One region of the Jeotgalibacillus sp. 10bf12 genome, then DNA from elsewhere that is predicted to be linked to it. Evidence: a T-box and tRNA genes for the amino acid it is inferred to sense, from the RefSeq annotation. Region 1 holds a T-box; the other holds one or more tRNA genes.
The links. The T-box of region 1 lies ahead of tyrS (tyrosine--tRNA ligase). A T-box ahead of a tRNA ligase gene usually reads a tRNA of that ligase, here a tRNA-Tyr.
Positions count from the first base shown of each region.

Region 2: it has a tRNA-Tyr gene. The T-box ahead of tyrS (tyrosine--tRNA ligase) is inferred to sense a tRNA for this amino acid. The anticodon was not compared.

Region 1 is NZ_CP200276.1:3,020,988-3,036,178, reverse strand. Features, by position in the region: gene acsA (acetate--CoA ligase) at 1-477, shown strand, start outside; gene DH10bf12_RS15805 (transglycosylase domain-containing protein) at 570-3,554, opposite strand; T-box leader at 3,743-3,955, shown strand; gene tyrS (tyrosine--tRNA ligase) at 4,019-5,281, shown strand; gene DH10bf12_RS15795 (FAD-dependent oxidoreductase) at 5,569-7,089, shown strand; gene DH10bf12_RS15790 (DUF4317 domain-containing protein) at 7,128-8,291, opposite strand; gene rpsD (30S ribosomal protein S4) at 8,489-9,091, opposite strand; gene DH10bf12_RS15780 (sensor domain-containing diguanylate cyclase) at 9,554-11,395, shown strand; gene megL (methionine gamma-lyase) at 11,505-12,722, shown strand; gene DH10bf12_RS15770 (GAF domain-containing protein) at 12,772-13,251, opposite strand; gene refZ (forespore capture DNA-binding protein RefZ) at 13,414-14,037, shown strand; gene hisJ (histidinol-phosphatase HisJ) at 14,013-14,816, opposite strand; gene DH10bf12_RS15755 (septation ring formation regulator EzrA) at 14,960-15,191, shown strand, end outside.
Region 2 is NZ_CP200276.1:1,889,501-1,904,691, reverse strand. Features, by position in the region: gene DH10bf12_RS09965 (PrkA family serine protein kinase) at 1-204, opposite strand, end outside; gene nfsA (oxygen-insensitive NADPH nitroreductase) at 509-1,258, opposite strand; gene trmL (tRNA (uridine(34)/cytosine(34)/5-carboxymethylaminomethyluridine(34)-2'-O)-methyltransferase TrmL) at 1,444-1,917, opposite strand; gene DH10bf12_RS09950 (amidase domain-containing protein) at 1,964-2,422, opposite strand; gene queG (tRNA epoxyqueuosine(34) reductase QueG) at 2,436-3,566, opposite strand; gene DH10bf12_RS09940 (B3/B4 domain-containing protein) at 3,630-4,280, shown strand; tRNA gene DH10bf12_RS09935 (tRNA-Gly) at 4,552-4,625, opposite strand; tRNA gene DH10bf12_RS09930 (tRNA-Leu) at 4,632-4,716, opposite strand; tRNA gene DH10bf12_RS09925 (tRNA-Cys) at 4,779-4,852, opposite strand; tRNA gene DH10bf12_RS09920 (tRNA-Gly) at 4,864-4,938, opposite strand; tRNA gene DH10bf12_RS09915 (tRNA-Gln) at 4,945-5,019, opposite strand; tRNA gene DH10bf12_RS09910 (tRNA-His) at 5,025-5,100, opposite strand; tRNA gene DH10bf12_RS09905 (tRNA-Trp) at 5,121-5,194, opposite strand; tRNA gene DH10bf12_RS09900 (tRNA-Tyr) at 5,200-5,283, opposite strand; tRNA gene DH10bf12_RS09895 (tRNA-Thr) at 5,299-5,374, opposite strand; tRNA gene DH10bf12_RS09890 (tRNA-Phe) at 5,381-5,456, opposite strand; tRNA gene DH10bf12_RS09885 (tRNA-Asp) at 5,519-5,594, opposite strand; tRNA gene DH10bf12_RS09880 (tRNA-Met) at 5,603-5,676, opposite strand; tRNA gene DH10bf12_RS09875 (tRNA-Val) at 5,698-5,773, opposite strand; tRNA gene DH10bf12_RS09870 (tRNA-Glu) at 5,792-5,866, opposite strand; tRNA gene DH10bf12_RS09865 (tRNA-Ser) at 5,876-5,967, opposite strand; tRNA gene DH10bf12_RS09860 (tRNA-Asn) at 5,969-6,043, opposite strand; rRNA gene rrf (5S ribosomal RNA) at 6,049-6,164, opposite strand; rRNA gene DH10bf12_RS09850 (23S ribosomal RNA) at 6,409-9,331, opposite strand; rRNA gene DH10bf12_RS09845 (16S ribosomal RNA) at 9,583-11,131, opposite strand; gene DH10bf12_RS09840 (nucleotidyltransferase-like protein) at 11,511-12,371, opposite strand; gene DH10bf12_RS09835 (YgzB family protein) at 12,525-12,890, shown strand; gene perR (peroxide-responsive transcriptional repressor PerR) at 12,929-13,375, opposite strand; gene DH10bf12_RS09825 (AbgT family transporter) at 13,682-15,191, opposite strand, start outside.

The DNA.
Region 1 (15,191 bases):
ATGATGAATACCATCTGGAACAATAAAGAAAAGTATGAATCTTATTTCATGCCGGGTGACTGGTATGTATCAGGGGATTCTGCTTATCAGGACGAAGATGGATACTTCTGGTTCCAGGGCAGAATTGACGATGTGATTATGACTTCAGGTGAACGTGTGGGGCCGTTCGAAGTAGAAAGTAAGCTTGTAGAACACCCAGCGATCGCTGAAGCAGGCGTGATCGGAAAACCTGACCCGGTACGTGGTGAAATTATTAAAGCGTTCATTGCGCTTCGTGAAGGCTATGAAGCTAGTGATGAATTGAAGGAAGAAATCAGACAACACGTTAAAAAAGGTCTTTCTGCGCATGCAGCGCCGAGAGAAATTGAGTTTAAAGATAAGTTGCCTAAGACACGGAGCGGTAAGATTATGCGTCGCGTATTAAAAGCATGGGAACTTGATCTGCCAACTGGCGATTTATCAACAATGGAAGATTAATAGAGTAAAAGATCCGTTCTGTTAACAGGACGGATCTTTTATATGAAAAAACCAGGATTGCTGGTGCAATCCTGGTTCACGTATTGTTTACCTTAGTTTCCTTCTTCAGGATCCTCTTCTTCAGGATCCTCTTCAGCCGGAGGTTCTTCATCGGCAGGAGGTTCTTCTTCCTCAGCCGGAGGTTCTTCCTCAGCCGGAGGCTCTTCTTCAGCAGGAGGTTCCTCTTCAGCAGGAGGTTCTTCTTCCTCAGCCGGAGGAGTACTTCCACCCCCATTGCCACCGCTGTTACCATTACTATTACCGTTTCCGTTACCATTGCTGTTTGTATTGCCACTGTTTTCATTACTGTTATCTTCCGGTTCAGCAGGTTCGGCAGGTTCTGGATCCGGTTCAGCACCAATTCTCACTTCATTTGATCTTGCAGATTCTTTGCCTGCTACATCAACTGCCACAACTTCATAAGTTCCGGCAGGAAGTGTCTTAGAATTGTTATCATCATACTGACTGATGGTGACGACTCTTGATCCTGAATAAATCCGATACCCAATTACATCTCCACTGCCGGAATTTGTCCAGCTGAGTGTAGTGCCTGATGTGCTTGCAGTAACTGGTGATGGATTTGACCCATCATCATTTAATGTGTTATCAGCGACAAGCATGTTATCGAAGAAACTGTTATTCTCAGGGAATAATTTAGAAGCATCTCCACCATAAGGGAATAACATTTCATCAGCAAAGTCAGGGCTTAAGATCGCACCGGTAGATGAAAACTCATCCGGTGTTGAATCAAGCGCAATATAACGCTGACCATTTCTTGTAACATATTTAGAAGTCTCAAGTCCGGCTTCTTCCCCGGAAGGACTCCATGCCGTTGTAAACAAGTCGGATGTGACTAATCCAGCAGCAGAACATGCCTGGCCTGCTGGTAATCCTGTAAACGTACAGAATGACCGGCTTACAACGCCTTCAGGCTGCTGGAAGCTGTATTCCGGATCAATCATTTCTGTTCTGACTTCGTTTACGCTATTCATCATGAATGCCCAAAGGTTTATTGCGCGGACTGAGCTTTGATCTCTTAACGTTTTTGGAGTATCATACCCAAGCCATAATCCAAATGTTACTTCAGGATTAGCAGCGATAAACCAGTTGTCTTTCGTGTCCTGAGACGTTCCGGATTTACCGGCCCAGTCAGTAGAAAAATTCAGATATCCCGGTGCAGTTCGTCCGGATCCGATCGACGTTAAAGTGTCTCTCATCATATCGAGGGTCACATACGAAGTTGCAGCTGAGAACATTTCTTTAGATTCAGATTCATGTTCGAATACAACATTTCCATCTCTGTCAACGATTCTTTCGATCATATATGGTTCATTGTACTGACCATAGTTTGCGATTGCAGCATAGGCAGAAACGTTTTCTTCAACTGTGATTCCTCTTTCCATACCACCAAGTGAAAATGCGGGATAGCTGTATTCTACGTCATCGATTCCCTGTGGATCTACAACTTCAAGAAATTCTCCCGGATTATAACCAGTCTGCAGCATTCTTCCGTATAATCTTGCAGCAGATAAGTTATGCGATGCAGCAAGAGCTGTTCTTGCAGGAATTAATCCGTATTCTCTCCCAACAACGAAGTTATTCGGTGACCATCCGCCAGGACCTGTAAATGCAACGTCCGCTAATGGAGACCCGGCACCAATCAATCCATATTCAATCGCTGGAGCATATACAGCTAAAGGCTTAATCGTTGATCCACTTGATCTGAATGACTGTGTGGCATGATTAAGGCTGTTTCTCTCATGATCACGGCCACCTGTAAAGCTGATGATCTTTCCAGTCGCATTCTCCATCAGAACCGTTCCGACCTGTTCCTGTTCCATGACAGGTACAAAGCGTCCTTCTTCAGCGTCCCATTCTTCGCCTTCTCTTTCAACATCGAAACGTGTGTAATTATTTTTGACTTCTTCCATCTTGTCATAGACTTCTTTATCAATCGTTGAGTGTATCTGGTAACCGTTCTGACGCATGTCTCTTGCGGCTAATACAGAATACTTCTCGAAAAGCGTCTGACTTGCGTCAACCTGCGCTTCAGAATAACCGTCTTTTTCAGCGAGCATATACATCAGGATATCCTGTGCACGGCGCTCAAGTTCTTCTGTCACATATGGATAACGTTCAAGTGCACCTGACCTTGGTTCCACAAAATCCTGTGTTAAATCATATGCTACGGCCTCATCGTGCTCTTCCTGTGTAATCGCTCCGTCTCTGAGCATACGTGAAAGTACTTCATTCTTACGTTCGCGTCCAGGCTGCAAGCCGGCATCTTCCTTTAATTCACCACCATTTGTAAATGGTGTATAACCAAAGGGTGCCTGCGGGAGTCCAGCAATAAATGCAGCCTGCGGTAATGTTAATTCGCTTGCGTTAACACCAAACAGTCCCTGTGCAGCCGTCTGAACGCCGGCAATATTACGACCGGAAGCATTTCTACCCATATCAGCAACATTCAGGTAAGCTTCCAGAATCTCGTCTTTTTCAAAGAATCTTTCAACTCTGAGTGCGAGCAGAATTTCTTTTGCTTTACGATCAAAAGAAACTTCATTTGTCAGCACCTGATTTTTAATCAGCTGCTGTGTTAATGTACTACCACCAGTCTGGTTGGCAGCATTTGTCACTTCCTGAAAAATCGCACGCATGATTGCTTTTGGCACAACGCCATCATGCTCCATAAAGTACTCATCCTCAGTTGCGATCACTGCATCAATCAGCATTGGGGAAACATCTTCAAGTGCAACTTCATCTCTCTCAAGGTCGGTTCTGATCTTTCCGAGATAGACATCATTTGCAAAATACAGATCTGATGTTTCGGTATAATTATAAATATTTTGTTCTAGTGACTCTTGTGACTGGACCTCTTCATCTTTTACAAGAGAAGCAAAGTATCCTGCACCCACGCCACCGGCAAATGCGGCACCTATTACAATGAAAATTAAAAGTAATAATAATAAGTTCCAGAAAACCTGGTACGACGTATGCAGCTTCCGTGGCAATCCGATCCGGTTCGAGGCTTCGCTCAGTCCGGCAATCCGCTCACGAAATGATTTATTTTGGTCTGACAATATAGATCATCCTCCTTGCAGCATCCTTACGATTATAACATATTTTATAAAGCTGAAATGTAAATTTAAAGAGATTGAGAGAGTCAAACAACTACTTGACAGATGAAATTTATTTGTGCTAAAACTATCTTTATTAAAGCACATATGTAAATGCCTCGAAAAGAACGAAGTAGAGATCCTGATCCGTACATTCAGAGAAGCGGTGGTTGCTGCAAACCGCTACGACAGGTGATCGAATTACATTCTTGGAGCAGTTCTCCCTTAGCTGGGAAACCGGAGTGATCCGTTATATCAATGAAGTGAGGAAGAGAACATCTCTTCTTAAGCTGGGTGGTACCACGCATAGAAGCGTCCCTGCATAAATTGCAAGGGATTTTTTATGCGTTTTTTGTTTGATCGAATTGACTGAAGGAGGAAACAACATGGACTTATTACAGGATTTACAGTGGCGCGGTATTATTTATCAGCAGACGGATGAAGCAGGTATGAAGGAACTGCTTGAAAAGGAATCAGTATCACTATACTGTGGAGCCGACCCGACAGCAGACAGTCTGCATATCGGTCACCTGCTGCCATTCTTAACGATGAAAAGATTTCAGGAGTACGGTCACCGTCCGGTCGTACTGGTAGGCGGAGCGACCGGCCAAATCGGAGATCCAAGCGGAAAGAAAGAAGAACGTCAGCTTCAGACACGTGAGCAGGTTGAGTATAATGTTGAAGCCATTAAGAAGCAGCTTGAAAAACTCTATACTGCTGAAGGTGACAATAAAGCAATTATGGTAAACAACATGGACTGGATCGGTCAAATTGACATGATTACATTCCTGCGTGATTACGGAAAACATATTGGTGTGAACTACATGCTTGCAAAAGATACGATTTCATCACGTCTTGAAACAGGTATTTCATACACGGAATTCACTTACACAATCCTTCAGGCAATGGATTTTAACCATTTATACAAAGAGTTTAACTGTAAGCTGCAGATCGGCGGCAGTGATCAGTGGGGGAATATTACAACGGGTCTAGAGATGATCCGTAAAATGAATGATGAAGATGCAAAAGCTTTTGGTATGACAATTCCGCTCGTAACTAAAGCTGACGGTACCAAGTTCGGTAAAACAGAAGGTGGAGCGGTATGGCTTGATGCTGAGAAGACGTCACCTTATGAGTTTTACCAGTTCTGGATCAACACAACTGATGCTGATGTCGTAAAATACCTGAAGTTCTTCACGTTCCTTGATAAAGAAACGATTGAAGGACTTGAAAAAGCAGTACAGGAAGAACCGCATCTGCGTGCCGCTCAAAAAGCACTTGCTGAAGAAATGACAAAAATGATCCACGGTGAAGATGCACTCGATCAGGCAAAAAGAATTACAGCAGCGCTATTCAGCGGAGATCTGAAATCACTGAGCAGTGCTGAGATCCGAGAAGGATTCAAAGATGTACCGACTCATCAGATAGAAGAAGGAAAATCCATTAACCTGGTTGACGTACTGGTAGATGCCAAAATCTCATCTTCAAAACGTCAGGCACGTGAAGACGTCACAAATGGTGCAGTATACATTAATGGTGAAAGAGTACAGGACCTAGGTTTTGATCTTGACGCCTCAGTCAGACTCGACAACGCATTCACCATCATCCGCCGTGGTAAGAAAAAATACTTTATGATTCAATACGCATAACCCTTAAAAGCATCCGATTAAAAATCGGGTGCTTTTTATTTTTGATTAATATAAATATGAATTGAAAATTTAATATTCGCACAGCTGCTGATTCTCGCTGCAGGGGGCGGCTCCATTGGCAGGAAGGGACGTGTGAGACCAGGCATGGCGAAGCCTGCGGGCTCACCGCCCGGCGACAGAAAGCGTACCCCTGAAGCGGAAATCAGCAGCCAGTATTTGATAGGACCATTGTTTAAAAAACCAAGTGGAAGGAAATGTTAGTACTATTGAATAAAGGAGGGTTTTAAATGGGAGAATCATTTATCGATCAATATATTATCAATCAGTCATACTGGCTCGAAGACGGCGTACCTGATGCAGAAAAGCTTACTGACAACCATGAGACAGATATTCTGATTGCAGGAGCCGGAATGGCCGGTATCACAGCAGGGCTGCTGCTGGTGAAAGAAGGATTTAAAGTAACAATTGCAGATGCAAACCGGGTATTGCAGGGCACAACAGGCTATACAACGGCAAAAGTAACAGCTCAGCATGGAATGGTATATGATCAATTTCTTTCTCAACATGGAAAGGAAAAAGCAAAGCTGTATTACGATGCAAATACAGAAGCAATGAACTGGATGAAGCAGCAGATCAGTGAGCACGGGATTGACTGTGATTTCAGTATCCAGGAAGCAGGTATCTACACGATTGATCAGCCGGAACAGCTTGAAAAGGAATGGAAAGCTTATCAGACACTTGGCATCGATGGGGAATTCACAGATGAAATGCCTTATGATATCGGTGCAGCAGCAGTTTTAAAAATGCCGAATCAGTTTCAATTTCACCCGGTCAAATATTTAAAAGCGCTGTTGGGTGAATATATCAAGCTCGGAGGAAAAATTTATGAAAAAACCAGATTACTCGATGCTGATGAACACAGTAATGGGGTAGAAGCTACAACTGAAGATGGGTACGTAATTAAAGCAAAAAAATTGATTGCAGCGACTCACTTTCCTTTTGTTGATTTTAAAGGTCTCTATTTTTCCAGGCTCAAACCTGAACGCTCTTATACCTCAGCCGCGATCGTGGATGATTCCTTTGCAGAAGGCATGTATATCAGCGCTGAACATCCGACGAAATCGATCAGAACGACTCCTTATAAGGATGGACAGAAGCTATTAATCATAGGAGGGGAAGGTCATAAGACCGGTCAAAATGATATTGAAGGCAGCAGATATCAGCGATTGGAGTCATTTGCCAAAGCAAAATTCGGTGTAACGGACTTTAAATACAGATGGTCTTCACAGGATTTATATACAGTGAGCGGGATTCCATACGCGGGGCTTGTGACAGGTCATCATGACCACATATACATTGCAACAGGTTTTAGGAAATGGGGCATGACAGGTGGAACAGCGGCTGCACATGTGATTAAAGATTTAATTACCCATAAACATAATCGTTTTCAGGAACTGTTCAACCCTGCTGATCACGATGTATCCTCATCTATCGGTACCTTTGTCAGTGAGAATGCCAATGTAGGAGCAGAGCTTGTTAAAGGAAAGCTGAAAAGCCCTGGCAAAACAGAGGAAGATATCCTAAGCGGGGAAGGCGGAATTATTAAAGACAACAGCGGCAAAACCGGAGCCTATCGGGATGAAGAAGGTAAGCTTCATAAAGTGGATATTACATGTACGCATATGGGCTGTGAATGTGCGTGGAATCAGGATGAACGTTCATGGGACTGCCCGTGCCACGGGTCGAGATTCTCATTTGACGGTGCTGTACTGGAAGGTCCTGCTGTCACACCTTTAAAGAAAAAATAAAGAAATCCCGCATTTTTGCGGGATTTTTCAATTCTCTATTATTCTTCTCCAAACGCTTCAGGCAGCATCTTAAACCCGTCAATCTCTGCATCTTCCTCAATCTCAATCATAATACATCGCTTTCCTTTATAATTGACCTGTCTGACATATTGAAGATCCTGCGGGCTGATGGAAATATTTGCGATCATGGTCTGGATTTTAATCGACTTTGTTTTGTATTTCGGCACAATACTGCCGGCTTTTAATTCATATCCTTCATTATCAGTGATCAGCTGGAAGGCTTCTTTTACCTTATCTCCTTCAACCTTTTCACCGCTGTTTGTCAGTACGCGTTCAACATCCTTATAATCAAGCTTTGGCGGCTCGTCTTCTTCGTTCTCTTCAATTGTTGTGTTGATTTCACTATATACTTTTGCAAGCGTAGAAGGGGAAAGACGGTCACCGACGACGCTTTTAATTACTTCTTCAAATACTGCTTTATCTTCCTGCGCAGTCATGATTTCTTCTCCGTTCAATACCTCTTCTATAAAATGAAAATCCGGTTCATTTGCTTTTGGCGCTGCGTATAATACATGATTCACGTCAGAAGCGTGGTTTGTAATACACGGGAATAAAAAGCCGGTCATTGGATTTTTCAAATCTATAACAGGATCGACTTCGACCTTATATTTAAATTCTTTTTCGATATAATCAAACTGAATTTCTTTTTTCGGCTCTTCTGTTTTATTAATAGTACATAGAGTAAACGGATGGGAGTATACGGTATCGCGGCTGCTTTCTTCAGATTCTTCACTCCGCTTTTTTGTCGGCTTCATATATTCACCGCGGATAAAGGTAATGACGATATCCTTTTCGAAAGGGTTCTGAATCATTTTTTCTGTCATCTGAAGCATCTGTTCCTGCCAGTCTTCTCCTTCACCCAGTAACCCTTTATGTAAAATCAGCTGACTGCTGTTTTCAGCATCACGCTTGAACTTTAGTTCGAATAGCTTCTCATTCATTTGACCGGTGAGTACTTTTTTAAAATTATTCATAAACAGTTCCTGCTGATCACTGTCCAGCATTTCAAAAGGCTGCCTTTGATAGTGATAAATATCTGTCGATTCCTTCATAATATACACATTAAATATATCTGAAATCCTGAGCAGGTCATTATCTGTTTTTAATTGTTTACGAATATTTGCTACATCTTTCTTATCCACTATGTTCACTCCTAAGGGTGATATTTTACGCTACATCATATTAACATAAGTAGCCTGGAAATGTTTGATGGCTCATTATTATTTCGCAGCAGTATCCGGAGTCCACCAGCCCGCCCGGTTTAGACAATCAGAAAAGCCCCTGAAATGCTGTTACACATTTCAGGGGCTTTATGTTTGTTAATCCCGGTCTTTCAGAATTAACGAGAGTAGAATTCTACGATTAGTGCTTCGTTGATATCAGCAGCTAATTCGTTACGCTCTGGGAAGCGAGTGAATGAACCTTCAAGCTTATCAGCATCGAAAGATACATATTCAGGAGTGAAGCTGTTAAGCTCAATTGCTTCCTGAACGATATTCAGCTTCTGTGACTTTTCACGAAGGCTGATTGATTGTCCTGGCTTAACGCTGTATGACGGAATGTCAACGCGTGAACCATCAACTAGAATGTGACCGTGGTTTACAAGCTGACGCGCCTGACGACGAGTACGAGCAAGACCAAGACGGTATACTAGGTTGTCAAGACGAGCTTCAAGAAGGATCATGAAGTTATCACCATGACGGCCAGGTAGTTTACCTGCTTTGTCGAATAGGTTACGGAACTGACGCTCAGTTACGCCGTAAGTGTGACGAAGCTTCTGCTTCTCTTGAAGCTGAAGACCATATTCAGATAGTTTTTTACGCTGAGTAGGACCGTGAGGACCCGGAGCGTAAGGACGCTTTTCTAATTCTTTACCAGTGCCGCTTAGTGAAACACCAAGACGACGAGACAGTTTCCAAGATGGACCTGTATAACGAGCCATAATTTGACTCCTCCTTGTGTTTTTATTTTGTTGTAAAATAAAAACCATGTGATAAACCATCAATACCCATTTTGTTATCTTGCACCATCGCCCTGCAGCAGGGGTTACGCGATGCACCTACAAACAATAGGAACAAAATGAGACATTCATGTGTTCACAAAAGGCTGCATTATTTTACACAAAGAACATCATACAATTTATAAAGCTTTCTGTCAACCACTACTGGTGAAATACATGATCAGATTATAACAAGATCAAAAGACAAAACAAGACATACCTAAGCAGGGTTTATATAAGGACAATGGCATTTTCTGCGGAAATAATTGCTGAAAAGTCTGTTACGAAAAGAGAGTTGTGAGTGTAGTAAATAAGTTGCATTATGCTATAATTAATATTTGTAAATATCTGAAAAATATATAATGAAGCAGTTATATTTAATACATAAGAGACGAAGGTGAAAAAATGGATTCGCTGAAACCGTTTATGGACCGTTATAAGGCTGGGGTATTTGATATTCTGGCACATTCAATGTCGAGTGAGAGTTCCATCAGACACTGGTATCGTCAGTTATCGGACCTTTTAAAAGAACATTTTGACGTAGAAGAAACCTTTTATCTATATAAGGACGGCACACAATTATATAAATATGATGAAACGCTGACAAAAGAGGAACCATTAGATAAAAGCATTATGAGCCATCTTAAGGATCAGCCGTACCATATTTTAAAAGATAATCAGGCATTTTTAAAGCAGGGGGATATTTTAATCCCGTGTTATGAAAAATCCGATCTGATGGGCGTTATTGCAATCAGACCCAAGCCTGAAGCTGTATGGACAAAAGATACTGTAATGGTTTCCTTTTTAGCCTGTGATACTGCAGTTCTCTATCAGAATGTCAGAAGAATGTTGATTACAGCTGAAGAGAGAAAAAGATATCATGAACTTTTTGATGTCACAAAGGCATTTAATTCGCATATGAATGTGTCCCAGGTGCTTGCAAAAATCATTCATTCATTAAAGAACACGTTTTATCATTATAAATTCACATTAATTCTTTCAGATGATCAGGGTGTGGAAAAGGGTCTACCAATTGAATATCTGGATTATCAATCTGATAACGAGGCGCTTATACATGCATTTGTTTCTTCTGAAGTAACCATTGATGATCAGGGGAATCGAACCATTATGTATTCTCCGTTAAAAGGTAAACAGGGTGTATACGGTTTACTGAAAACGGAGGGGAAAACTGAAAAACCACTAAAAAAACACGAAGTCGAATTTATCAAAGTGCTTTCAACCACTGCAGGTCATGCGCTTGAGAATGCAAAGCTTTATATGCAATCGAGGCAGCTGATTAATGATTTAAAACTAATTAATGACCTGTCACATGAGTTGAATGCAAATCTTAAGATGAAAGACATGATGAGTGTGTTGACAGTGCAGATTCAAAAAGCATTAAACCCGGATGAAACTGGTTTTATCTGGGTTGATGATGAACAATGGAGAGTTGTTGAAGGTAGTACAGCATTTTTTGAGACGGAAGCGGGCCGGGTTTACATTGAAAACGTGAAACAGCAGCTTTTAGAGGGTACAGATGGTGTATACATGTCTGACTGTGAGTTAGAGGCGGGATACCGTTCATTAATTGCAGTGCCAATGATTCATCATGACCAGGTAAAAGGCTTTTGTATCGTACTGCACAGGGATTCCTATGCGTTCTCTTTTGAAATGTACAAGCTTTTTAAATCGATTGTCCATCACTCAGCTCTGGCCCTTGTAAATGCCATGCTGCGAATGGAAATGGAAGAAATGATCAACCGTGATCACATGACAGGTCTTTACGCAAGGCACTATCTGGACCAGTTTGTGGAGCACTCGATGACCAGGGATCATCACGGTGTATTTATCCTGATTGATATAGACGATTTTAAACAGGTAAATGACACTCATGGCCATCAGGTAGGTGATCAGGTGATTATTCAGGTTGCAAAACACTTGATGTCGTATCAAAACGATCACAGTGTTGCTGCAAGGTGGGGTGGAGAGGAACTGGCCATCTACTTCAGTAATATGTCACTTCATGATGGGGGAATATTAACAGAAAATCTGAGAGAAACGATCCTGCATGTAACAGATCCGGAAGTAACGGTTTCATGCGGTGTCTCCAGTTGGACGAGGGATGTACCTGACCAGATGATCAGTGTAGTCAGACGTGCAGATATTGCGTTATATAAAGCGAAGAACACCGGTAAAAACCGGGTTGTCTGCTTAAAAAGAGAGTCAGATCAGATTATGCGATTATGAAAGGGCTGTATATATGCAGTCCTTTTTATATTGGAAAGATCCATTGAAATTATTACAAAATCAAGTAAAATAGGTTATGAAAGCGATTACAAAACAAGGGGAGCTTGCAATGTCAAGAGAGAAAAAAAGATTTGAAACAGAGGTTATTCATAGTGGATATGATTCAGGGAAATACGAAGGTTCACTCACGCCTCCGCTTTTCCAGACATCAACTTATACATTTACTCATGCTGCTGAAGGGGAAAAGCGATTTGCAGGAGATGAGGAAGGTTACATTTATTCACGTCTAGGGAATCCGACAGTGAAAATACTTGAAGACAGAATGACAACCATTGAAGGCGGAAAAGCCGCTTTAGCGTTTGGTTCCGGTATGGCTGCTGTTTCGGCGATCCTGTTTCATTTGTTAAAATCAGGGGATCATGTTGTCTGTTCAAAAGGAGTGTATGGCTGTACATTCGGTTTGCTTGAAATGATGTCAGAAAAGTTCCGGATCACACATGATTTTGCAAATCTTTCTACAGAAGAAGCGATCAGACAATCGATTTCACCGAACACAGCCTGCATATACGTAGAAACACCAATTAATCCGACAATGGAGATCATTGACCTTGAACTGGTTTGCCGCGTTGCAAATGAGCAGAGGATTCCAGTTGTAGTTGATAATACATTCAGTTCACCTTACCTGCAGAACCCGTTAAAATTCGGAGCGGACTTTGTACTTCATAGTGCGACAAAATATATTGGCGGACACGGGGATGTGATTGGCGGACTGCTGGTCGCAAAATCTGCTGAATCGATTGCAGATATCCGGATGACAACCCAAAAAGATATTGGCGGGATCATGTCGCCCTTTGATGCGTGGCTATTACTGAGAGGCTTAAAAACACTCGCTGTCAGGCTGGACCGTCATTGTGATAATGCTGAGAAAATTTCAGGCTATCTCAAACAGCACCCGTTTGTCAGAAATATTTATTTCCCTGGCGACAACGACCATCCATCACACCACATCGCTGCGAAGCAGATGAGCAGATGGGGAGGTCTCATTTCATTTGATTTTAATGGCACAAAGGAAATGGCGCAGGCTTTTATGGATGAATTAAAACTGATTAAGATAGCAGTGAGTCTTGGAGATGCAGAAACACTGATTCAGCATCCTGCAACAATGACACATTCAGTCATACCTGAGGCGACAAGACAGGAAATGGGCATTAGCGACACGCTGCTGAGACTCTCAGTCGGACTGGAATCTTGGGAGGATATTAAAGAGGATCTTGACCAGGCATTTACAAAAATTGAGGAAAGTGCAGTGATGAAGCAGGAAAGCTGACCTTAGAAAAGCCGCATGCGACGATTCGCATGCGGCTTTTTAGAAGTCATTAAATATATTTAGTTAAAACCTCTGCAAATGTTTCAAGTCCTTTTTGATCTTCCTCATCAAAGCGGCTCTTTACCGGGCTGTCTATATCGAGTACACCAATTACGACGCCGTCTTTTACGAGTGGGATCACAATCTCTGACTGAGAAGCAGCGTCACATGCGATATGTCCCGGGAATGCATGAACATCCTCAACGCGCATTGTTTTATTCTCACCTGCAGCTGTTCCGCATACCCCTTTTCCAAGTGGGATTCTTACACATGCGGGAAGCCCCTGAAATGGTCCAAGCACAAGCTCGACATCCTCCATCAGATAAAAGCCTACCCAGTTCGTTTCATTCAGAAATTGATTCAGTAATGCTGAAGCATTGCTTAGATTGGCAATCCGGTTCGGTTCATCTTCGAGTAAAGCCTTAAGCTGTTTGTGCAACATCTCATATTGCTTTTCCTTACTGCCTTTATACGTTTCGACATTAAACATCATATCACCCGCTTAATTGATTTGATTTTTCCTTTTAGGTGCGTAATTTGAAGAACGCTTTTTAAAGGAGGGCTGCCATGACACCCCGAATATATTCATTAGAATAATACAGGTATAACACAGCATGGGACTTGAAGCAATCATTTGAAAGGGTGAAAACAAATGAATGGGCAGCGCGAAACTAAATCCGAAGTCATGACAACAGCAGTGGATCTGTTTTATACGAAAGGGTTTCACGGTACGAGTATCAGAGATATTTCAGCATCAGCAGGCGTAAATGTCGGAACAGTATCATATTATTTTGCAGGAAAAAAAGGGTTACTGGAAGAATGTCTGATTGCATTTTTTGAACCGTATCTGAATGTGCTGGAAAAGTCATTGAATGAAGGGAAGCAACATAAAAGTGCTGTGATGAGCGCTGCCCGTGATGTAATCAGGTTCCAACAGCAGCATCACCGGTTTGCCAGGTTTGCCTGGCGGGAGATTACACTCGATCACCAGCTGATCAGGGAGATGACTGCCTGTTACTTGCGAAAAGAACAGTATTTATGGAAGATGCTGATGGCTGAGGACATTGAAAAAGGACACAGCTTTAAGCTGTCCCCTTCTTTTTTTCTGATTCAGCTGACTTCCATGATCACAACACCCTTTTTACAAAGTCAGACTGTCAGAGAGCTGTGGCATATGAATACTGCAGACCCTTATTTTACAAGGCAATATATTGAAACAGTTGAAACATGGTTCAATAGTGTAACCTCCTGTTACGGATTAAGTGCAATCAGCTGATCGGCTCCCTGCATAAGGCCGGATGCGGTATGTGCATCAGAGCCATAGACAAGTTTAATGCCCATCTTGTGAGCAGCTGATGCAATCGCAGGAGAAGGGTAGGTTTCCTGACAAAGTGGTTTCACAGTTCCGGCTCCATTGTAATCAATCTCAAGATTCTGGGATTTTATTACATTTAGCAGCTGTTGAATCTCAGCTTCATGAGACTCCAGCGCCGGGAAGAGACGCTGAAACTTTCTGGCGAGCGTGATATGCCCAATTCTTTTCGGTTTATATTCACCCAGATCAGCAAGTACGGATTGGATCACTGTATGATAATAAAGTGAATGAACAGCATCAGCAGACCCTGTCAGTGAAATTAACTCTTTAAAAGCATCCTGACTGAAGTCGAGACAGACATAACGGTCAGCAGCTTTCAGAAAATGAACAGAAAGAATCGCATCATCAAGTGAAGGACCGTACTGATTCAGAAAAGCACGCGTCTCGTGTTCAAAACCTTCAATATAATCAACTTCAAGGCCTGTGTAAATGCGCAGGTCTTTTTTATACGATTTTTTAATGGCCTCAATATCTTTTAAGTAATTTTCAAGCTCCGCAGGCCTCATGGCACTATCCTTATCAGGAACTGTGTCATCAAAGTTTTCCGGCAGTGGGGCATGCTCAGTAAAAGTAATTTCCTCAAGGCCTGCTTCAATCGCTTTTTCAGCATATAATGCTAAAGCATCCTGAGAGCCGTGAGGGCAATATGGTGTATGAATATGTCCATCTCTGGTAATCATCAAGTCCAGTCCTTTCGCACACGAAAAAAGTCGTGTCAAAAATTCAAGAAAAAACAAGAAATCTCATTTGTTACATGGTATCATAAAGTCAATACATTTTTCATATTGACATAGACACGGGCTGCTTGAACAGGAGGCATAAGATGGAGTACATAATAGGATCCGTCATTTTAATCATCATATCGATCATCACTGCTTTCGTAATAAGGAAAAAGCAGTATAAAGAAGTAGATAAACTTGAAGAACAGAAGCTCGACATTCAGCACAGACCTGTTCTTGAAGAAATGACAAAAGTAAAACAACTGAATATGAATGGTCAGACAGAGGAGCTCTTTGAAAAATGGAGAGACTCATGGAACAATATTGTTGATAAAC
Region 2 (15,191 bases), 1.1 Mb from region 1:
ATGACGATTAAAAAAACGGTAGCTTTTCCTGCCGTTAATGTTCTCTGTACCTGCATCTTTGATCATATTATAAATGCGCGAATGTGCAGACTGCGCAACCCAGGGTTTATCTTTTAGCATCATTAAATAATCAGAGAAGGTCCCTTCCCATTTAAGCATCGATTCTTCAAGCTGATAGTCTGCCACCCGTTTTAACATATCCATCTGATTCTCCCCCTCTTCGCCTTCATATAAAACGGTATGCAGCACACCCTGTATTCATGAACAATGCTAAATGAAATCTGCTAATTCACATGTCAGTCATTTCTTTATTGTGGGGATTCATGTATAATTAAAAGTATATGAAATTGATTCACACTTTTTCTCCGGGAGGTATTTGAAATGGGTACAGTACTGATTTTAGGTATTTGTGTAGCATTCCTTGCAGCGATCTTTGCAGCTGGTTATAACGATAAGCCGGGCAAAACTAAAAAAAACTAAAAAAAGCTGCCGATGCAGCTTTTTTTAGTTACTTCTTTGCAAAGTTTTTCTCTTCTACAAATTCTTTCATATACATCCGGTTCTTTTTTTGAAGCATTTGTGCCATCTGTTCTGTCCATTTATCACTTCTTTTTCCTGAAGTACGCTCATGGTAATAGGCTGAGATCGCCTCATTATATTCATCCATTTCCTGCTTTACTGTATCTTCCTGATGTCTATAGCTGTTTTCATGATAAATAGACTGAAACGGCATTCTTGGTTTAACAGCTGTCTCCTGATCCGGTACACCGACTGTCAGACCAAACAGCGGAATCACATGTTCCGGTGTTTCAAGCAGTTCTGATACTTCCGGCAGGTTATTTCGAAGTCCTCCGATATAACAAATGCCAAGCCCCATTGATTCAGCCGCAACTGCTGCATTTTGTGCAGCTAGAGATGCATCAATAACAGAGACCATAAACTTTTCCATGGAAGTAATTGAATCATCTACATCTGCATTTTCCCACTTGCCGATTAATGAATGTCTGTATAAATCCGCACAGAATACAAAAAAGTGCCCGCTGTCAGCTACATAATCCTGACCGCCTGCAAGTTCAGCGAGCTTTTTCTTTTTCTCCGGGTCCGTTACACCAATAATTGAATATGCCTGGATAAAGCTTGATGTAGAAGCCATCTGAGCAGCTTCAACGATCATCTGAATTTGTTCAGGTGACAGCTTTTCGTCTTTAAATTTTCTGACTGACCGGTGATTCAACAATGTTTCAATTGTCTGATTCATACTTTTATCCACCTTTCTATGTCTAACTGTTTTTAAGTGTAGCGTTTTATTAGTCAGACCTTCAAATTTTAAGCATTAAAAAAGGATGAGAGTGAGATCTCATCCTTTCTTTATAACCGTTTCGCTGCACTATATGTGCTTTTAATACTCAGAAGTTTTTTCCAAACATATATTACAAGGTTACTTTACCCAAGTGAAGGATAGTTCTGCTGTCTTAACGCTTCGTATACAAGAATGGCTGCTGTATTCGACAGATTCAATGAACGCACATGTTCATTCATCGGAATACGCAGGGCACGGTCTTTATTATTTTCAATCACGTCATCAGGCAGGCCTGACGTTTCACGTCCGAAAATAAAATAAAAATCCTTCTCCATATCACTGTAATCAAAAGTTGAATGCGGCTGTTTTCCATACTTCGTCAGATAGAAGTAATCCCCGCCTTCACTTGCCTGATAAAAGTCTTCTAGTGACTCATGGTAATGAATATCAACATGCTGCCAATAATCAAGACCTGCACGTTTCAGCATTTTATCGTCTGTAGAAAAGCCAAGCGGCTTAATTAAATGTAATGATGTACCAGTCGCTGCACATGTACGTGCAATGTTACCTGTATTAGCAGGAATCTCCGGCTGGAATAGTACAACGTGTAATCCCAATGTCTTCACCTCATCATGTATTTCGGCTGAGCCATTATCTATTCTATCATGAAAGGTGAAAAAAATAATACCTGATCGATGGAGAATAAGCTGCTGAATCACTATATGTCCAAAGCCTTCTCCGGCTATCGTTTGTATGTGCATTAACATAAGGTACACCCTGGTCTAAATATGTCACAATGGCCGTATGATCAATTCGTCCGTCACCTGCAAAATCATAACAAATGACATCACCAATCTGAAGCATCGAAGCATCTGGCACTCTCTCAGCTGCTTCTTCCAAAAACCAGCGCATTGAATGTGCAACGGCCCAACTGAGACTCCATTGTCCTCCCTGAAGCCACCACCCATTATATCGGTCAGGGTACCCTCTCATCACAAGACCCCCGGCAAGCAGACATTGAGATACAAAGTTCGTACAGTCTACCGGGAAAGCAGGAAATGCAGGATTTCTCCTATCCCACCATTCTTCAGCGTAGGCAGCGGCAAGTGCGCCATTATACATCCCTTCACACCTTTCATTTACAAAGTGATAAGCCTTTTTCGATCTCTTTTAACACCTCTTCATCCTGTTCAACTTCTTTTTGCTTCAACAGCATCTGTTCAGCTTCTTCCCCGCCGATCTTACCTGCTGCCCATGCTGCTGTCCCTCTCATAACCGGGCGCACATCATGCTGCATCACTTCAAAAATAGAAGGGAGTGCTGAAGCTTCCTTAAAATGAGCAAGTCCAATCAGCGCATTACGCTGTATCGGCTTTTTACCTCTCCATGAACCCGACACATGACCATACTGCTCTTTAAATTCCCTGTTGCTGATTGACAATAGCGGCTCAAGAAGTGGCTTAGCAATCTCCGGATCAGGCTCAAACTCTGGATGAATATGCATATCAATCCCTTTATTTTTAGGACATACTGTCTGACACGTATCACATCCATAAAGTCTATTCCCAATTTTAGAGCGATATTCGTCAGGGAGAAAGTCCTTCGTCTGCGTCAAGAATGCGATACACTTTTTTGCATCAAGCTGTCCTCCCTGCACCAGTGCACCGGTCGGACACACATCCACGCATAAATTACAATCGCCGCACTGATCCTCCATCGGTTCATCCGGGCTGAAAGGGATATTTGTAATCATTTCACCTAAATAAACATAAGAACCAAACTCCGGCGTGATAATGGAACAGTTTTTAGCGCTCCAGCCGATGCCTGCCCTCTCAGCAACGGCACGGTCCACAAGCTCTCCCGTATCAACCATCGACTTCATTCTCGCATCAGGCACTCTCTCCTGTATAAACTGCTCAAGGCGCTCAAGCGCTTTTCTTAAAACCGTGTGATAATCCTCTCCCCACGATGCTCTTGCGAAAACCCCTCTGCGCTCTCCTTTTTTACTTCTCGGAGCATCCTTCATTTTAGAAGGATAAGCAAGTGCAATCGATATAATTGATTTAGGTTCATGCATTAATAATGAAGGGGTTACACGCTTTTCGATATCCTTTTCCTCAAAACCTGACTGATAATTGAGTGCTTCCTGTCTCATCAGCCGTCCTTTCAGATCAGAAAAGAAACCTGCGCTTGTAAAGCCGATTTTATCAATGCCCAGTTCATCAATGTGATCAATAATTTCCTGTTTCAGCGTATCATAATTCATTCTAATCCCCCTTTCTATATGGAAATGTTAAACTGAATGCATACAAAAGGAGTTGACCACCGTATGGAAGTTTCAGTTCATTCATCACTATCATCTTATTCATTTGGCATTATTCATTATCGAAACGTCACCGTCAGTGAATCACCTCAGATGCTAAAAGGGCGGCTCCAACTGTTTCAGGAATCACTATTTTTTGACCTGAAGGATAAGAAGCCGGCAGACTTTGAAGGCATAGCTGAATGGAGACAATTGTTTAAGCATTTCGGTAAAGATCCTAACCGATACAGACCAAGTACCGAAGCTCTTCTCAGAAGAATTTCAAAACAAAATTATCTGCCGAGTGCTAATTCAGCAGTTGATCTGAATAACTTCTTTTCCCTGCAGTACGAAACGCCGCTAGGCATATACGATGCTGAAAAGATCAGCGGACCAGTTGAGATCAGGGTCGGCAGCAAACATCAGCAATTTGAAGGCTTAAACGGCAGAGAAAACTCTGCTGAAAACCTGGTTATCGCTGCTGATGATCATGGGCCATTCGGCAGTCCAAGCGTTGATTCAATCAGAACTGCAGTAAGCAGGGATACAACTGAAGCATTACACATTGTCTACTTCAGACCCTCACTGCCAACTGAGGATCAGGAAAAGCTGCTTGATTCGTTAAAGCATATGTTTATCCAGGTAAATGGAGGTACTGCAACATCACAAATTATTTAAATATATTATATCATCCGGACACGATCGATCAAAAAGCCTCATCATATATGAGGCTTTTATATTTATTTAAATACATAGACCTGTTAAAGCAGACCGCTGATTTACGGTCCGAAGTATACTCCAAGTGGCCCGGCGGTGAGCCAAGAGGCTTCATCCCTCCCAGCCACTGGAGACACTGCCTTCCTAAACAGTCTCTTTAACATAGTTAAAGACACAAAAAAACGCACCGCTTCGTTTTAGTTAAACGAAACACTGCGTTGGTTATGTATGTTGGAGCGGGTGATGAGAATCGAACTCACGACATCAGCTTGGAAGGCTGAGGTTTTACCACTAAACTACACCCGCGTATGCTGGTACCGATGGCCGGGATCGAACCGGCACTCCCGAAGGAACACGATTTTGAGTCGTGCGCGTCTGCCAATTCCGCCACATCGGCATGATAGTATGAATCTTATCATACGCATGTACGTATTACAAATCACAATTATTTAAAATATTTGGAGGCGGTAACCGGACTCGAACCGGTGATAAGGGTTTTGCAGACCCGTGCCTTACCACTTGGCTATACCGCCGAAAATAAAAATGGAGCGGAAGACGAGATTCGAACTCGCGACCCCCACCTTGGCAAGGTGGTGTTCTACCACTGAACTACTCCCGCAAAAAATGGCTGGGCTAGCTGGATTCGAACCAACGCATGACGGAGTCAAAGTCCGTTGCCTTACCGCTTGGCTATAGCCCAATATATGGGGCGACTGATGGGAATCGAACCCACGAATGCCGGAACCACAATCCGGTGCGTTAACCACTTCGCCACAATCGCCGTAATGAAATTTTTAAAATTGGCAGGGGCAGTAGGAATCGAACCCACACCGGAGGTTTTGGAGACCTCTGTTCTACCTTTAAACTATGCCCCTATGAATGGTGGAGGGGGGCAGATTCGAACTGCCGAACCCGAAGGAGCGGATTTACAGTCCGCCGCGTTTAGCCACTTCGCTACCCCTCCATATAAAATTAAAACTGGTGCCGGCAAGAGGACTTGAACCCCCAACCTACTGATTACAAGTCAGTTGCTCTACCAGTTGAGCTACACCGGCAATACATGGTGGCTTTGGACGGAATCGAACCGCCGACACATGGATTTTCAGTCCATTGCTCTACCAACTGAGCTACAAAGCCAAATATTTAAGCATTTTCTATCTTACTATGTAAATAATTATTTTTCAACCATCAGTTGAAAATGGCGGTCCCGACCGGGATCGAACCGGCGATCTCCTGCGTGACAGGCAGGCATGTTAACCGCTACACCACGGGACCAAAGGTAATTGCGGGGGCAGGATTTGAACCTGCGACCTTCGGGTTATGAGCCCGACGAGCTACCGAACTGCTCCACCCCGCGACGATATAAAGTTAGAAAGAATGGTGGAGAATGACGGGCTCGAACCGCCGACCCTCTGCTTGTAAGGCAGATGCTCTCCCAGCTGAGCTAATTCTCCATGGGAATAAATTTTAAATGGTGACCCGTACGGGATTCGAACCCGTGTTACCGCCGTGAAAGGGCGGTGTCTTAACCGCTTGACCAACGGGCCAGTATGCAATGGCGGAGAGCAAGGGATTCGAACCCTTGAGACAGCGGTAGCCGCCTACACGATTTCCAATCGTGCTCCTTCGACCTCTCGGACAGCTCTCCATGGCTCCACAGGTAGGACTCGAACCTACGACCGATCGGTTAACAGCCGATTGCTCTACCACTGAGCTACTGTGGAATATTGCCTAGCGACGTCCTACTCTCACAGGGGGAAACCCCCAACTACCATCGGCGCTGAAGAGCTTAACTTCCGTGTTCGGCATGGGAACGGGTGTGACCTCTTCGCTATCATCACTAGACTATATCGCAACTCGGCGACAAGTACTATCATAACACTTTTCGAAGGCAAATGCAACACTTTTTTTCGCGCCTTCAAAACTGGATACGTTCATCAAAGTAAGAGATTTTCCGAGAATCAACCTTAGTCCAGTTTCAGCTCCTAGCTTTTCGGCTGCTTCACCCTGCCTGTTTGAGACTAACGTCTCACCCATTCAGGCTTCCACCAGCTCTCAAAGCTGACCAGTCGCTTCCACTTTCTTATATTTGGTTAAGTCCTCGATCGATTAGTATTCGTCAGCTGCACATGTCACCATGCTTCCACCTCGAACCTATCTACCTGATCATCTTTCAGGGATCTTACCACTTGCGTGTGGGAAATCTCATCTTGAGGGGGGCTTCATGCTTAGATGCTTTCAGCACTTATCCCGTCCGCACATAGCTACCCAGCGATGCCATTGGCATGACAACTGGTACACCAGCGGTGCGTCCATCCCGGTCCTCTCGTACTAAGGACAGCTCCTCTCAAATTTCCTGCGCCCACGACGGATAGGGACCGAACTGTCTCACGACGTTCTGAACCCAGCTCGCGTACCGCTTTAATGGGCGAACAGCCCAACCCTTGGGACCGACTACAGCCCCAGGATGCGATGAGCCGACATCGAGGTGCCAAACCTCCCCGTCGATGTGGACTCTTGGGGGAGATAAGCCTGTTATCCCCGGGGTAGCTTTTATCCGTTGAGCGATGGCCCTTCCATGCGGAACCACCGGATCACTAAGCCCGTCTTTCGACCCTGCTCGACTTGTAGGTCTCGCAGTCAAGCTCCCTTATGCCTTTACACTCTTCGAATGATTTCCAACCATTCTGAGGGAACCTTTGGGCGCCTCCGTTACTCTTTAGGAGGCGACCGCCCCAGTCAAACTGCCTGCCTGACACTGTCTCCCGGCCCGATAAGGGCCCGGGTTAGAAGTTCAACACAGCGGGGTAGTATCCCACCAATGCCTCCACCGAAGCTGGCGCTCCGGTTTCTAAGGCTCCTACCTATCCTGTACAAGCTGTGCCAAAATTCAATATCAGGCTGCAGTAAAGCTCCACGGGGTCTTTCCGTCCTGTCGCGGGTAACCTGCATCTTCACAGGTACTATAATTTCACCGAGTCTCTCGTTGAGACAGTGCCCAGATCGTTGCACCTTTCGTGCGGGTCGGAACTTACCCGACAAGGAATTTCGCTACCTTAGGACCGTTATAGTTACGGCCGCCGTTTACTGGGGCTTCAATCGCACACCTTCGCTTGCGCTAAGCACTCCTCTTAACCTTCCAGCACCGGGCAGGTGTCAGCCCCTATACTTCACCTTACGGTTTCGCAGAGACCTGTGTTTTTGCTAAACAGTCGCCTGGGCCTATTCACTGCGGCTCTCTCGGGCTTGCACCCTAATAGAGCACCCCTTCTCCCGAAGTTACGGGGTCATTTTGCCGAGTTCCTTAACGAGAGTTCACTCGCTCACCTTAGGATTCTCTCCTCGCCTACCTGTGTCGGTTTGCGGTACGGGCACCTTGCATCTCGCTAGAGGCTTTTCTTGGCAGTGTGGAATCAAAGACTTCGGTACTAATTTCCCTCGTCATCACAGCTCAGCTTACGCGGAAACGGGATTTACCTCATTTCCTGCCTAACTGCTTAAACACGCGCAACCAACGGCGTGCTCTCCTATCCTCCTGCGTCCCCCCATTACTCAAACGATGTGTTGGTGGTACAGGAATACCCCCCAGCTGTCCCTCGCCCACGCCTATCGGCCTCGGCTTAGGTCCCGACTAACCCTGAGCGGACGAGCCTTCCTCAGGAAACCTTAGGCATTCGGTGGAAGAGATTCTCACTCTTCTTTCGCTACTCATACCGGCATTCTCACTTCTAAGTACTCCACCAGTCCTTCCGGTCTGACTTCACAGCGCTTAGAACGCTCTCCTACCACGAATCTCATAGAGATTCATCCACAGCTTCGGTGAATCGTTTAGCCCCGGTACATTTTCGGCGCAGGGTCACTCGACCAGTGAGCTATTACGCACTCTTTAAATGATGGCTGCTTCTAAGCCAACATCCTGGTTGTCTAAGCAACCCCACATCCTTTTCCACTTAACGATTACTTGGGGACCTTAGCTGGTGGTCTGGGCTGTTTCCCTTTCGACTACGGATCTTATCACTCGCAGTCTGACTCCCATGGATAAGTCTTTGGCATTCGGAGTTTGTCTGAATTCGGTAACCCGTTGGGGGCCCCTAGTCCAAACAGTGCTCTACCTCCAAGACTCTTACTACATGAGGCTAGCCCTAAAGCTATTTCGGAGAGAACCAGCTATCTCCAGGTTCGATTGGAATTTCTCCGCTACCCACACCTCATCCCCGCACTTTTCAACGTGCGTGGGTTCGGGCCTCCAATGAGTGTTACCTCATCTTCACCCTGGACATGGGTAGATCACCTGGTTTCGGGTCTACAACCTGATACTATGTCGCCCTATTCAGACTCGCTTTCGCTGCGGCTCCGCTTTCGCTTAACCTTGCATCAAATCGTAACTCGCCGGTTCATTCTACAAAAGGCACGCCATCACCCGTTAACGGGCTCTGACTACTTGTAGGCACACGGTTTCAGGATCTATTTCACTCCCCTTCCGGGGTGCTTTTCACCTTTCCCTCACGGTACTGGTTCACTATCGGTCACTAGGGAGTATTTAGCCTTGGGAGATGGTCCTCCCGGATTCCGACGGAATTTCACGTGTTCCGCCGTACCAGGATCCACTCTGAGAGAAACAGCTTTCGACTACAGGATTGTTACCTTCTGTGATGGGCCTTTCCAGACCGCTTCGTCTAACTGCTTCCTTTGTAACTCCGTATAGAGTGTCCTACAACCCCGAAAGGCAAGCCTTTCGGTTTGGGCTGATCCGTTTCGCTCGCCGCTACTCAGGGAATCGCATTTGCTTTCTCTTCCTCCAGGTACTTAGATGTTTCAGTTCCCTGGGTCTGCCTTCAACCGCCTATGTATTCAGCGGAAGATCATATCCCATTACGGATAAGGGGTTCCCCCATTCGGAAATCTCCGGATCACAGCTTACTTACAGCTCCCCGAAGCATATCGGTGTTCGTACCGTCCTTCATCGGCTCCTAGTGCCAAGGCATCCACCGTGCGCCCTTATTAACTTAACCTAGTTAAAAAGGTACTTCTTAATTAGTTTTCTTATAGAAAACCCTAAGATGGCGATTCTCGGTTATCTTTCTTACTTTGATGTCGTTATCCAGTTTTCAAGGAACGAGCTGCTTTTTTCTCATAACGCTCTTACAATAGAAGAGACGAGAAAAAAGTCAGTGTTTTGAAGGTTTGACCCTTCAAAACTAAACAACCAAACAGTCAACAATCGTTTATGATCTGACCCAAAGAGCCAGTCATATTTCCTTAGAAAGGAGGTGATCCAGCCGCACCTTCCGATACGGCTACCTTGTTACGACTTCACCCCAATCATCTGTCCCACCTTAGGCGGCTGGCTCCAAAAGGTTACCTCACCGACTTCGGGTGTTACAAACTCTCGTGGTGTGACGGGCGGTGTGTACAAGGCCCGGGAACGTATTCACCGCGGCATGCTGATCCGCGATTACTAGCGATTCCAGCTTCATGTAGGCGAGTTGCAGCCTACAATCCGAACTGAGAACGATTTTATGGGATTGGCTAAACCTCGCGGTCTCGCAGCCCTTTGTATCGTCCATTGTAGCACGTGTGTAGCCCAGGTCATAAGGGGCATGATGATTTGACGTCATCCCCACCTTCCTCCGGTTTGTCACCGGCAGTCACCTTAGAGTGCCCAACTGAATGCTGGCAACTAAGATCAAGGGTTGCGCTCGTTGCGGGACTTAACCCAACATCTCACGACACGAGCTGACGACAACCATGCACCACCTGTCACCGTTGTCCCCGAAGGGAAAACACTGTCTCCAGTGCGGTCACCGGGATGTCAAGACCTGGTAAGGTTCTTCGCGTTGCTTCGAATTAAACCACATGCTCCACCGCTTGTGGGGCCCCGTCAATTCCTTTGAGTTTCAGCCTTGCGGCCGTACTCCCCAGGCGGAGTGCTTAATGCGTTAGCTGCAGCACTGAGGGGCGGAAACCCCCCAACACTTAGCACTCATCGTTTACGGCGTGGACTACCAGGGTATCTAATCCTGTTTGCTCCCCACGCTTTCGCGCCTCAGTGTCAGTTACAGGCCAGAAAGTCGCCTTCGCCACTGGTGTTCCTCCACATATCTACGCATTTCACCGCTACACGTGGAATTCCACTTTCCTCTCCTGCACTCAAGTTCCCCAGTTTCCAATGACCCTCCCCGGTTGAGCCGGGGGCTTTCACATCAGACTTTTGGAACCACCTGCGCGCGCTTTACGCCCAATAATTCCGGACAACGCTTGCCACCTACGTATTACCGCGGCTGCTGGCACGTAGTTAGCCGTGGCTTTCTGGTCAGGTACCGTCAAGGTACCATCAGTTACTATGGTACTTGTTCTTCCCTGACAACAGAGCTTTACGATCCGAAAACCTTCTTCACTCACGCGGCGTTGCTCCGTCAGACTTTCGTCCATTGCGGAAGATTCCCTACTGCTGCCTCCGTAGGAGTCTGGGCCGTGTCTCAGTCCCAGTGTGGCCGATCACCCTCTCAGGTCGGCTACGCATCGTTGCCTTGGTGAGCCGTTACCTCACCAACTAGCTAATGCGCCGCGGGCCCATCCTTAAGTGACAGCCGAAGCCGCCTTTCATAAAAGAACCAGGAGGTTCTTTCAATTATCCGGTATTAGCCCCGGTTTCCCGGAGTTATCCCAGTCTTAAGGGCAGGTTGCCCACGTGTTACTCACCCGTCCGCCGCTAACATCTGAGGAGCAAGCTCCTCATCTGTCCGCTCGACTTGCATGTATTAGGCACGCCGCCAGCGTTCGTCCTGAGCCAGGATCAAACTCTCCGTAAAGTGTTTGAAAAGCTCATTGTCTTTTTTGTTCGAAAAAGACTTAAAATCTTAAAACGTTGACGTTTGGTTGTTTAGTTTTCAAGGTTCAAATGTTTCTTCTCAGCATCCTTCTTTATAAGGAAGGAATGCGGCGTTGCTCTCTCAAGCGACTTTCTTATATTAGCATAATTTATTTCACTGCGTCAATAAGTTTTTTAAATTTTATTTTGTCGCGTTAATGCCGCCTCATCAGCGACATTTACTATCTTAACAAGGGTTTCATCAAAGATCAATAGATTTTTAAAAAGTTTTTCAAAAAACATGTTTTCAGATTATTCCCGGAAAATTGAAAGCTTGTGATCAAAGAGAAAAGAGCAGGATCTGACCCGCTCTTTTACAGTCACACATAATAATGTCTGTGATAAATCCCTTTACCTTTGGTTTCAACCGGCTGCGTATATATGACTCCTTTTTCAAGAAGGAATTCAATCATAACTGCAAGATCTACAGAATAATAGCTTAGTTCTTCGTGGAGATGTAAGTCCTGAAAACTCCAGCTATCCTCTTCTTCCATTATACTGACTAAGTGACTTGATCCGACTTCCATTCTTGAATGAATCAGAAATTCACTTGCGAGGAATAATAGCTCAAGTCTTTTTTCGAGACTTTCCTCACTGTTGACCAGCTCTTCATAAAGCTTATAGATTTCAGGTTCGATTTGTCTGACCTGATTCCATACAGTTACTTCAGGATGAAATCCATTTTCGATTACAGCAAGTCTTGCTAAATGATGCAGTGAGTGAACTACATGATTGTAGGCATCGAGAAAGTGTCTGGATTCAAAAAAAGCTTTTCCATCCATATATCTTCTGATTAACTTCGCATATTCAATGCCCATTTTGATTTTGCGTCCATAGAAAGGAAAGTCTTTTAATTCCTGGCGCAGCTGATCAATAAATTCATTGCGGTCAAATACAGCTCTGCCATTTAAAAGCCAGTCCACTACTTTCCGGTTTGATCCGAGCAGCAACCATTCTCTCAGACGGGATTCTGTTACGATATGCATCGCCGCTTTTTTATCTTCATAGGTGTAATGCTTAATAAAGATTGGACGATCTGCTTCTTTTACAATGATCAGCAGAATGGTATCGAATGTATCAGTGATTGGACTTTTTTTATCTCGTTTTTCCATAATGACAATACCTAAAGTGTTGGTCTGGCTGGCCCGCTCCTGATAGATTGGACGTAGAATATCTTCCATATGTAATGGCTCCTTCGCTTTTAAGTTGCTCCCCTACATCTATTCGACAAAAGCTTTTGATTTCCTTCATTTGATTTCTTAAATAATCCGTCACGATTTCATTATTTTGTTATCAGGTTTCTATGATATAGTAAAAGTTCAGGAGGGACAATTATGGCAAAAGCTTATTCAAATAAAATTAACAAAATCCGTTCATTTGCGCTTGCGCTTGTTTTTATCGGCGTAATCATCATGTATGGAGGAATTTTCTTTAGAGACAATCCGATTATCATGCTGATTTTTATTGTACTCGGAATGTTATCCATTTTATTCAGTATGGTCGTATATTTCTGGATCGGCATGCTTTCTACTAAAGCAGTGGTCGTTACCTGTCCAAACTGCGAAAAACAGACAAAGGTACTTGGCCGGGTGGACATGTGTATGTACTGCCGTGAACCTCTTACACTTGATCCGGACCTTGAGGGCAAAGAGTTCAATGAGGGTTATAATAAAAAGAAGAAACAATCGACTCAAAGCTAATTAAAAAAGCAGTTCCTTTTTAAAAGGAACTGCTTTTTTTAATGCGCAGCAGATTTGGCTTCGCAATCTTTACATGTACCGTATACTTCCATACGGTGGTTACTTACTTTAAAACCTGTTACGTGAGAAGCTAAGTGTTCAACCTCATCGAGACCCGGATAATGAAAATCCACAATCTTTCCGCATTCTTCACAAATTGCATGATAATGATCGGTTGTAACAAAATCGAAACGACTTGAAGAATCTCCGTAAGTAAGCTCTTTAACAAGTCCTACTTCACGAAATACGCGCAGATTGTTATAAACAGTAGCCACACTCATGTTTGGAAACTTACCTTCTAGTGCTTTATAAATCTCATCAGCGGTCGGGTGTGACATAGCGCCTACCAGATACTCCAAAATCGCATGACGCTGAGGAGTAATACGTACTCCAGTCCCTTTCAGTGAATCTAATGCGTCTCTTAATTGCACTTCTGACACCGCCATGCACCTTCTTTCTATATAAAGTCTTTCTTTATAATCTTTATAAATAGTGTAACTGTCATTTATTATATTTGTCAAATATCTATCAGTTATTTGACTTCTGTTTTCCGCTCCCGGGGGACGCTTTCCGTGACCGGGCGTTGAGCCCGCAGGTTTTGCCACGCCCGGTCTCACCTGTCACTTCCTGCCACAAGAGTCGCCCCCTTAACCTTCAATCACCAGCTGTGCTAAAACACTGATAGTCTTTTAAAAAGCGATGAATTTAAATATAAAGAAAGGACTCCTGGAAAAGGAGTCCTTTTAAATCGTTTAGTTATTATAAAAAATGTTGGCACCTGGTCCGAGATCGATAGGTGTATACATAAACACAAGCAGCATAATCATCCATACGATCGAGAATACAATCGTGTAAGGGATCATTGTTGCAATCAGTGTACCAATCCCAACCTTCTTGTCATACTTCTGTGCAAATGCGATGACAATTGCAAAGTATGGCATCAGTGGAGAAATGATGTTTGTTGTTGAATCAGCAATACGGTAAAGTACCTGAGTGAATTCAGGCGCATATCCAAGCTGCATCATAATTGGAACAAATACCGGTGCCATAAATGCCCATTTAGCAGATGATGATCCGATAAAGATATTAATTACACCCACAACGAACATAAAGGCAAGTACAAGTAACATGCCATCAAGGCCTGCATCACTTAACCAGCCCGCTGCATTGTAGGCAAAGATTTGACCGAGATTACTCGTGTTAAAGTAAGCAACGAACTGACCTGCTGCAAAGGCAAGTACAATGTACATGCCCATTGTCGCCATTGTGTCACCCATCTGCTCAGCAACATCCGTGTCGCTCTTAATCTTCTTCGTTACCAGACCAAATACAAGACCCGGGATCAGGAAGAAGATAAATAGAATTGGTACAAGCGTCTGGAAGAAAGGCGCATTCAGGATATCATCATTTGGAAGTCCTGCGCGCAGCGGCCCCCATGACGGAACGACAAGTAATGCAATCAGTGCTGAAGTAACGATGATTGAGATAAGCGCTCCCCAAAGACCTTTTTTCTCTTCAGGGCGAACCGTTGTCATATCTTCGCCTTCTTCACCTGTATATGAACCTTTGTACGTTCCGAGACGCGGCTCTACGATTTTTTCAGTTACAAATGTACCTGCAATTGTCAGCAGAACAACTGAAGCGATCATAAAGTAGTAGTTCATCAGTATGTTCATGCCTTCAGCGTAACCTGCATCAACTGTAGCTGCTGCTGCAATTGTCAGATCACCTAAAAGCGGATCAAGTGATGTAACAAGAAGGTTTGCTGAGAAACCTGCTGATACACCGGCGAATGCCGCTGCAAGACCAGCAAGAGGATGACGGCCAAGACCGGCGAATAATACCGCTCCAAGCGGTGTAAGTACGACGTAACCTGCATCAGCAGCCATCGATGACATAATACCACCGAATACAAGTGCAGCTGTTAAAAGCTGTTTCGGTACTGATGTAACAAGTGCTTTCAGTGCTGCTGAGATCAGTCCTGAACGTTCAGCAATCCCAATACCAAGCATTGTCACAAGTACAGTTCCGAGTGGCGCGAATCCTGTAAAGTTTGTGACAGCTGACTCAAACATATACAGAATACCTTCAGAGCTTAAGAGATTAAAAACTGTAATCTCTTCACCTTCAGCATTATTTACCGACCAGCCAAGTGCTGAACCGAGTGCTGAAGCTAATACGACCATCGCTGCAAAAAGAAAGAACAGCGTTACTGGATGAGGAAGCTTGTTACCAACGCGCTCGATTCCATCAAGCCCTTTG